Regions from separate parts of the Pseudomonas sp. No.117 genome, predicted to be linked through region 1. Evidence: predicted binding sites of a transcription regulator. Region 1 holds the regulator's gene; the other holds the start of a gene.
The links. Region 1 encodes sigma-54, which starts transcription at its own class of promoters, with help from an activator protein. Its sites were predicted from a motif close to ANTGGCATNNANNTTGCTNT; they were not measured.
Positions count from the first base shown of each region.

Region 2: ACYJP6_RS23495 (pilin) is a predicted target of sigma-54. The motif match lies at 1,384-1,403, and genes of this name have one in related genera.

Region 1 covers NZ_BAAJNP010000002.1:384,781-388,795, reverse strand. The annotation lists gene ACYJP6_RS05300 (HPr family phosphocarrier protein) at 3-275, opposite strand; gene rapZ (RNase adapter RapZ) at 307-1,161, opposite strand; gene ptsN (PTS IIA-like nitrogen regulatory protein PtsN) at 1,163-1,627, opposite strand; gene hpf (ribosome hibernation-promoting factor, HPF/YfiA family) at 1,646-1,954, opposite strand; gene ACYJP6_RS05280 (RNA polymerase factor sigma-54) at 2,044-3,537, opposite strand; gene lptB (LPS export ABC transporter ATP-binding protein) at 3,640-4,015, opposite strand, start outside.
Region 2 covers NZ_BAAJNP010000010.1:183,103-187,117, forward strand. The annotation lists gene pilB (type IV-A pilus assembly ATPase PilB) at 1-1,234, opposite strand, end outside; gene ACYJP6_RS23495 (pilin) at 1,449-1,970, shown strand; gene ACYJP6_RS23500 (hypothetical protein) at 2,019-2,696, shown strand; gene ACYJP6_RS23505 (SDR family oxidoreductase) at 2,710-3,708, opposite strand; tRNA gene ACYJP6_RS23510 (tRNA-Thr) at 3,995-4,015, shown strand, end outside.

The sequences.
Region 1 (4,015 bases):
GGTCACTCGCCCTCGTCGAAGTAGTTGTTGATCAGCTCGACCAGGGCGCGCATGGCCTCGTCACTCTGTTCGCCTTCGGTTTCCAGTTGCAGGACGGTGCCCTTGCCGGCGGCCAGCATCATGACCGCCATGATGCTCTTGCCGTCCACCGGTGGCTCGCCACTGCGACCCACGCGGACACTGGCGGGAAAGCGCCCGGCCACGCCGACGAACTTGGCCGCCGCGCGGGCGTGCAGGCCCAGCTTGTTGATGATGGTGATCTGTTGGGCAGGCATTGAGTCTGTCCTTGTCGAAACAAAACGGGCGTCAGAGATCGCGGTGGCGGATCTGGACGTTCTTGAGCAGGTCTTTGAGTTCGCGACCCAGGCGATCGGCCAGGTAGACCGAGCGGTGATGACCACCGGTACAGCCGATGGCCACGGTCACATAGGACCTGTTGTTGGCCGCGAAGCGCGGCAGCCACTTCACCAGGTAAGCGCGGATGTCATTGTACAGGGTCTCTACCTCGGGCTGTTGCTCGAGATACTCCCGCACCTGGGCATCGAGGCCGGAAAAGTCGCGCAGTTCCGGTTTCCAGTAGGGATTGGGCAGGAAACGCACGTCGAATACCATGTCGGCATCCACCGGCAGGCCCCGCTTGAAGCCGAAGGATTCCACCAGGTAGGCGGTACCGGGCTCGGGCGCGTTCAGCAGGCGCAGCTTGAGGATGTCGCGCAGCTGATAGAGATTCAGGTGGGTGGTGTCGATCTTCAGGTCGGACAGGTCGGCGATGGGCGACAGCAGCACCTGTTCGTCGTGGATGGCCTCCGCCAGGGATCTTTCCTGGTTGGACAGCGGATGCCGGCGGCGCGTCTCGGAAAAGCGCTTGAGCAGCGTCTGGTCATCGGCGTCCAGGTAGAGGATGTCGCAACGGATGTTGCGGCTACGCACCTGTTCGAGCAATTCAGGAAAGCGCTGCAGCTGGCTGGGCAGGTTGCGCGCATCGATGGACAGGGCGACCTTGGGCTGGGGCCGCTCCATGTCGGTCAGGGCATGCTGGGCCAGGTCGGGCAGCAGGCTGGCCGGCAGGTTGTCGATGCAATAGAAGCCATTGTCCTCAAGCACGTTGAGCGCCGTACTCTTGCCCGACCCGGAACGTCCGCTCACGATGATGAGGTGCATGTCAGTGTCCGCTCTGAGCCTCGACGACGATCTGATAGAGCGCCTGGCTGTCCCCGGCCTTGCGCAGCCGCTCGCGGATATCGGCCCGGTCCAGGATGCCGGCGATCTGGCGCAGCAGGGTGAGGTGCTGTTCGGTGGCGGCCTCGGGGACCAGCAGGACGAACACCAGGTCCACTGGCGCTCCGTCCAGGGAATCGAAGTCCACCGGGTGTTGCAGGTGGAAGAGCACGCACAGCGGCTGTTGCAGGCCCGCCAGGCGGCAGTGGGGGATGGCGATGCCGTTGCCGAAGCCGGTGGAGCCCAGGCGCTCGCGCGCCATCAGGCATTCGTAGATATGCGCCGCGTCGTGGCCGGGCAATTCCTGCGCGGCCAGTTCGGCGATGCGTTCCAGTACGGCGGCTTTGCTGCCACCCGGCGCACCCGTTTGGGTGCGGCCGGGGGTCAGGATGTTTTCGAGTCTGATCATAAAGCGGCGATCGAAACCTCAGCGGACGCCGACGCCCTGCTGGCGTTCGATCGATTTTTCCTTGTGTTTAATCAGTTGGCGGTCGAGCTTGTCGGCCAGGAGATCGATGGCGGCATACATGTCGTCGTGCTCGGAGTTGGCGACCACCGCGGCGCCGGCGACGTGCAGGGTGGCTTCGGCCTTTTGCTTGAGCTTGTCCACTTCGAGGATGACCTGGACGTTGGTAATACGGTCGAAGTGCCGTTCGAGGCGGGCGAGTTTCTCGCCGATGTAGTCACGCAGGGCTTCTGTTACTTCGAGCTGATGGCCACTGATGTTGACTTGCATACCGCTTCTCCTTATTGCCGGGCTGCGATCGGCGAAGCTGCTCGCCGACGTGACAAGAGTCGATCGAGGCACGGTCACATCAGGACGCGTCAGAGGAGACGCTTGCGTTCGCTGGACGGAGCGATACCCAGGGATTCCCGATACTTAGCCACCGTGCGTCGAGCGACTTGTATACCTTGCGATTCCAGTAAACCAGCGATCTTGCTGTCACTCAACGGCTTTTTCGCGTTTTCCGCCGCCACCAATTTCTTGATGATCGCGCGGATCGCGGTGGAGGAGCATTCGCCACCCTCGGCGGTACTGACGTGGCTGGAGAAGAAGTACTTGAGTTCGTAGATGCCACGCGGGGTGTGCATGAATTTCTGGGTGGTCACCCGCGAGATGGTCGATTCGTGCATGCCCACCGCCTCGGCGATGTCGTGCAGGACCAGCGGCTTCATGGCCTCTTCGCCGTATTCGAGAAAACCGCGCTGGTGCTCGACGATCTGGGTCGCCACCTTCATCAGGGTCTCGTTGCGGCTCTGCAGGCTCTTGATGAACCAGCGCGCCTCCTGCAGCTGGTTGCGCATGTAGGTGTTGTCGGCGCTGCTGTCGGCGCGCTTGACGAAGCCGGCGTATTGCGGATTCACCCGCAGGCGCGGCACGGCTTCCTGGTTGAGCTCCACCAACCAGCGTTCGTTGTGCTTGCGCACGATGACGTCCGGCACCACGTATTCGGCTTCGCTGGATTCGATCTGCGAGCCCGGCCGCGGATGCAGGGTCTGGATCAGCTCGATGATCGGCTTGAGCTCGTCTTCCTTGATCTTCATGCGCCGCATCAGCTGGGCATAGTCGCGGCTGCCGAGCAGATCCAAGTAGTCGCCGACCAGGCGCTTGGCCTCGCCGAGCAGGGGCAGGGTGGCAGGCAGCTGCGCCAGCTGGATCAGCAGGCACTCGCGCAGGTTGCGCGCGGCGACGCCGGCCGGTTCGAATTGCTGGACGCGTCTGAGCACCACCTCGACCTCGTCGAGATCGACTTCCAGCTCCGGGTCGAGGGAGGCGTGGATGTCCTCCAGGCTTTCCTGCAGATAGCCGTCGGTGTCGATGCCGTCGATGATCGCCAGGGCGATCAGGCGGTCCAGGTCCGACATGGGCGCCAGGTTGAGCTGCCAGAGCAGGTGCGTCTGCAGGCTCTCGCCGGCCGAGGTGCGGGTGGTGAAGTCCCACTCGTCATCGTCGTTGCTGGGCAGACTGCTGGCGCTGGTCTGGTAGATGTCTTCCCAGGCGGTGTCGACCGGCAGCTCGCTGGGGATGCGCTCGCTCCATTCGGATTCGTCGGCCATCTCGTTGGTGGCGACCGAGGTTTCCTTGAAGGTGGTTTCCAGGTTGCCCGGGTTCGCCGCCTCATCGCTGTCGCCTGCAGAGTCGCTCTGGTCGAAGTCTTCCCCTTCTTCCTGGCGTTCCAGCATCGGATTGGATTCCAGGGCTTCCTGGATTTCCTGCTGCAAATCGAGCGTCGACAGCTGGAGCAGACGAATGGCTTGTTGCAGCTGCGGCGTCATCGTCAGCTGCTGGCCCATCTTGAGGACTAGCGATGGTTTCATGGCTGCGGAATTACACCTTGTCTACCGACGCGAACAGCGCCACCGAACCTCGCGAACCCTGCGAGCGTTAGCAAATTATATGCCTTGTTTCCCTGGGTTTGCCTAGAGGCGGAATTCGTGGCCCAGGTAGACTTCCTTCACCAGGTCGTTGGCGAGGACTTCCTCGGCGGTGCCTTCGGCGATCAGCTGGCCATCGTTGACGATATAGGCCGTTTCGCAGATGGTCAGGGTTTCCCGGACATTGTGGTCGGTGATGAGCACACCGATGCCCTTGGCCTTGAGGTGGCGGATGATCTGCTTGATGTCGCCCACCGAAATGGGATCCACGCCGGCGAAGGGTTCGTCCAGCAGGATGAACTTGGGCGCGGTGGCCAGGGCGCGGGCGATCTCGACGCGGCGCCGCTCACCGCCGGACAGGCTCATGCCGCGGTTGTCGCGGATGTGGGTGATGTGGAACTCCTGCAGCAGGCTTTCCAGC
Region 2 (4,015 bases), on a different contig from region 1:
GGCCGGTCTGGGCCGCCTTGATGGCGATCTCCGCCGTTTCCAGGTCACGGATCTCACCCACCATGATCACGTCTGGATCCTGACGCAGGAAGGCGCGCAGCGCCTGGGAGAAGTCGAGCCCCTGGCGCGGATTGACGTTGACCTGGTTGATGCCCTCCAGGTTGATCTCCACCGGGTCTTCCGCAGTAGAAATATTGATGTCCTCGGTATTGAGGATATTGAGGCCGGTATAGAGGGATACCGTCTTGCCCGAACCGGTCGGCCCGGTCACCAGGATCATGCCCTGCGGCTGCTTCAGCGCCTGCAGGTACAGCTCCTTCTGCACATCCTCGTAGCCCAGGGCGTCGATACCCATCTGGGCACTCGAGGAGTCCAGGATCCGCATCACGATCTTCTCGCCCCAGAGCGTGGGCAAGGTATTGACCCGGAAGTCGATGGACTTGGTCTTGGACACCTTAAGCTTGACCCGGCCGTCCTGGGGTTTGCGTCTTTCAGAGATATCCATATTGGACATCACCTTGAGTCGCGCGGAGATACGCGACACCAGTTGCACCGGCGGCCGCGCCGCCTCGTGCAGGATGCCATCGGTACGAAAGCGCACTCGGTACATCTTTTCATAGGGCTCAAAGTGCAGGTCGGACGAGCCCTTCTTGATGGCGTCGAGCAGCATCTTATTGACGAACTTCACCACCGGCGCGTCGTCGGCATCGCTTCCGGCTACGGCTTCCTGGGGCCGCTCACCACCATCGGTTTCCAGATCAAGATCGATATCACCCAGATCCAGACCACCCGTACCGGTATCTAGATAGCGCTCTATGGCCTGGTGCAGCTTGTCGTCCTCGACCAGCACCACCTCGACCGCCAGCTTGCTGCCAAAGGACACATCATTGATGGCCTGCTGATTGGTTGGGTCGGAGAGCGCGATGAAGAGCTTGTTGCCCCTTTTACTCAGCGGCAGAAAATGATGCTGCTGCATCAGCTTTTCGTTGACGATGTCCTTGGGGAGTTGCTCCTTGTCGATGGCCGCCAGATCGAGGAAGGGCACGCCGAACTCTTGGGCAGCGAGCTCCGCCAAGGGCCGGCTCTGCACCAGTCGCTGCTGAACGAGATAGGTCACCAGCGGCACCTTGGCCTGCTTGGCCTTGACCACCGCCTGCTGGGCAGCCGACTCCGCCAACAACTGCGCATCCACCAGTTGCCGCGCCAGTCCTGACAGCATCACCGTCTCATTCATCGTCGATCACCCAAGCCTGCGTTAGCTGGCCTTATAGCACCCCCCTGCCCCGCCCGCAAAATGACGCCTGACCACTGACATTTTTTGTCATGACCTGCCCCTTTGTTGACGGCATCGACAGAGAAAACGTGCTGCAGTAGGCACTTTTCTTTGGCACGGCCTATGCTTTACCCCTGACAGGCACGTTGGCCTGACCCAACCTCGGAGAGTTGAAATGAAAGCTCAGAAAGGCTTTACCTTGATTGAGCTGATGATCGTGGTTGCGATCATCGGTATCTTGGCCGCAGTGGCCATCCCCGCATACCAAGACTACACAATTCGTAGCCGCGTCGCGGAAGGTATGGGATTCGCGTCGGAGGCTAAGACTGTAGTAGCAGATAATGCGGCAAATGCCACACCTGCAGCCAATGGAGGCTTGGGAGCTGGCTATCGCACCGGCACGGGCACTACTTGCACAGCCGCTGGAACTTGCACCAACCCAATTAACTCGAACAACGTGACTAGCTCCGCAATCACAACAGCAAGTGGTGTAATAACTGTAGCTTACACCACGAGAATTGCTGCTGCTGGCGCAAACCAAATCGTATTCGTACCCACGTCTAATGGCGCTGCACTCGTAGCAGGCACCCCCCCAACAGATCCGATTATTTGGACTTGCTTTGCCGCAGGAAAGACTGGAGCACCCGGTGGTGCTACTTTGCTTGGCAAATATGCGCCTGCCGAGTGCAGAAGCTAATAAAGCGTTTTTCGAAAGGGCTGCTTTTGCAGCCCTTTTGGAGTTAAAATGGCTAAACAGATCAGATCAAAGCCAATATCGCTGCTTTCTCTGGCAATCGCAGTGACAGGGTCAGTACTAATTTGTAACTGGACACTTTTCCAGATAGCGATAGCCGAAACCCTCCTCAAAGAGATTGCGATATTTTATGGAGGTTTGGCCCTAGCCGGACCTGCCTTAGAACATATTCTCAAGCCCAAAAAAAATGCAATTGAAAATACATTTGAAAAGTCAATACTGGCCATTCTGGTTATAATATTTTCTTTATACTCTCTTTTCGGCATTCGCCAAAAGTGTCCAGCTATAGCTATATATGAATTCGATATTATAAAGATTTACAGCAATGAAGATGTAAGAATATTTAGCTTAGGAAAGCTAGATCCACCTGCCACTCTTTCCCCTATTGGATTAGAAACCTTAGCAGTGAGGCGCTCCTTTAACAGTGACGAACTTACTGAAGGCGTAATTCTTGAATCACAAGGATTAGATTATGCACTACAAAAAAGTCGATGGACCGCGGTCTCAAGCCAAAGCGATAACATAGATAAAAAAGCGCGTGAATGCAACTTAGGGCAAAAGCCCCAAATAAAACCGCATTGTTTTAAAGCTGTTTTCCGAGGGAAAGACTTGATTGCCGAGATAAATGAATCACATCTCATACTGAAAATTAAAACCCCCTCAAGCTAGAATCTTACCCTATTCACGGCATCCCCTTCCCCCCAAAAGCCCCCACTACAGTCCCCGTACTAAAACTCGCATCCTCTTCCGCCAGCGCCACATAGAGCCCCGCCAACTCCGCCGGCTGTCCTGCCCGGCCAAGCGGCGTATCCTGCCCGAACTCCTTCATCTGCCCCTCAAGCTGCCCACCTGCCACCTGTAGCGGCGTCCACACCGGACCCGGTGCCACGGCATTGACACGAATGCCCTTCTTGGCCAGCTGCTTGGCCATGCCCTTGGTGAGATTGAGGATGGCGGCCTTGGTCGAGGCGTAGTCGATCAGTTCTTCGCCGGGATCGTAGGAATTCACCGAGACGGTGTTGATGATGCTGGCGCCCGGCGGCAGGTGCGGGATGGCGGCCTTGCTGAAGCGGAAGACGTGATAGACGTTGGTCTTGAAGGTGCGGTCGAATTGTTCGTCGGTGATCTCGAGGATGTCGACCTTGCTCTGCTGGTAGGCGGCGTTGTTCACCAGCAGGTCCAGACCACCGAGTTGCTGGATGGCCTTGCTCACCACCTCTTCGCAGGCCTCCTGGGTACGGATGTCGGCTGGCAGGGTGATGGCCTTGCGACCGGCGTCCCTGATCAGCTTGACCACCTCCTGGGCATCGGACTCTTCGGAGGGGTGGTAGTTGATGGCGACATCGGCGCCCTCGCGGGCGAAGGCGATGGCCACCGCGCGGCCGATGCCACTGTCGCCGCCGGTGATGAGCGCCTTGCGCCCGGCCAGGCGGCCCGAGCCGTGGTAGCTGGTCTCGCCGTGATCGGGGCGCGGCTCCATCTTGCTGGTCAGCGCCGGCCACTCCTGGCGCTGCTCCTTGAACGGCTCGCGGGTGTACTTGGTGCGGGGATCCTGCAGCGGCTTGGCTGGACGGGCAGTAGCGGTGCCCTCCTGGGCGACGGCAGCGCCGGAGGCCGCCGCGGCCAGGCCAACCGCGGAGCCGACCAGTACGTTACGACGGGTAAGGGAGTAATCGGTCATCGGGGTTCTCCGCTATGGGTGGCCAGCCAGCAGCCCAGGATCTTCGAGGTGCGGCCCGACTGTGACCGCGAAGATTTAGGTAGGACGATTGCCGCAAAGGTTTCCCGGACGTCCCCTGGCCTGACCAACAGCCTCTTCAGCGGCAGCCTTGTCGAACCGGGATCGTTGTTTGAAACCCGACACCAGGCCGCTGTGACAGTGCGACACATCGCCACAGCCCCTGCTGCCGGTCCGTTCGGCAGGCTTGCATAGTGACGAGGCTCGGACTTATTATTGAAAGCTTCGTGCCGGTGTAGCTCAGTTGGTA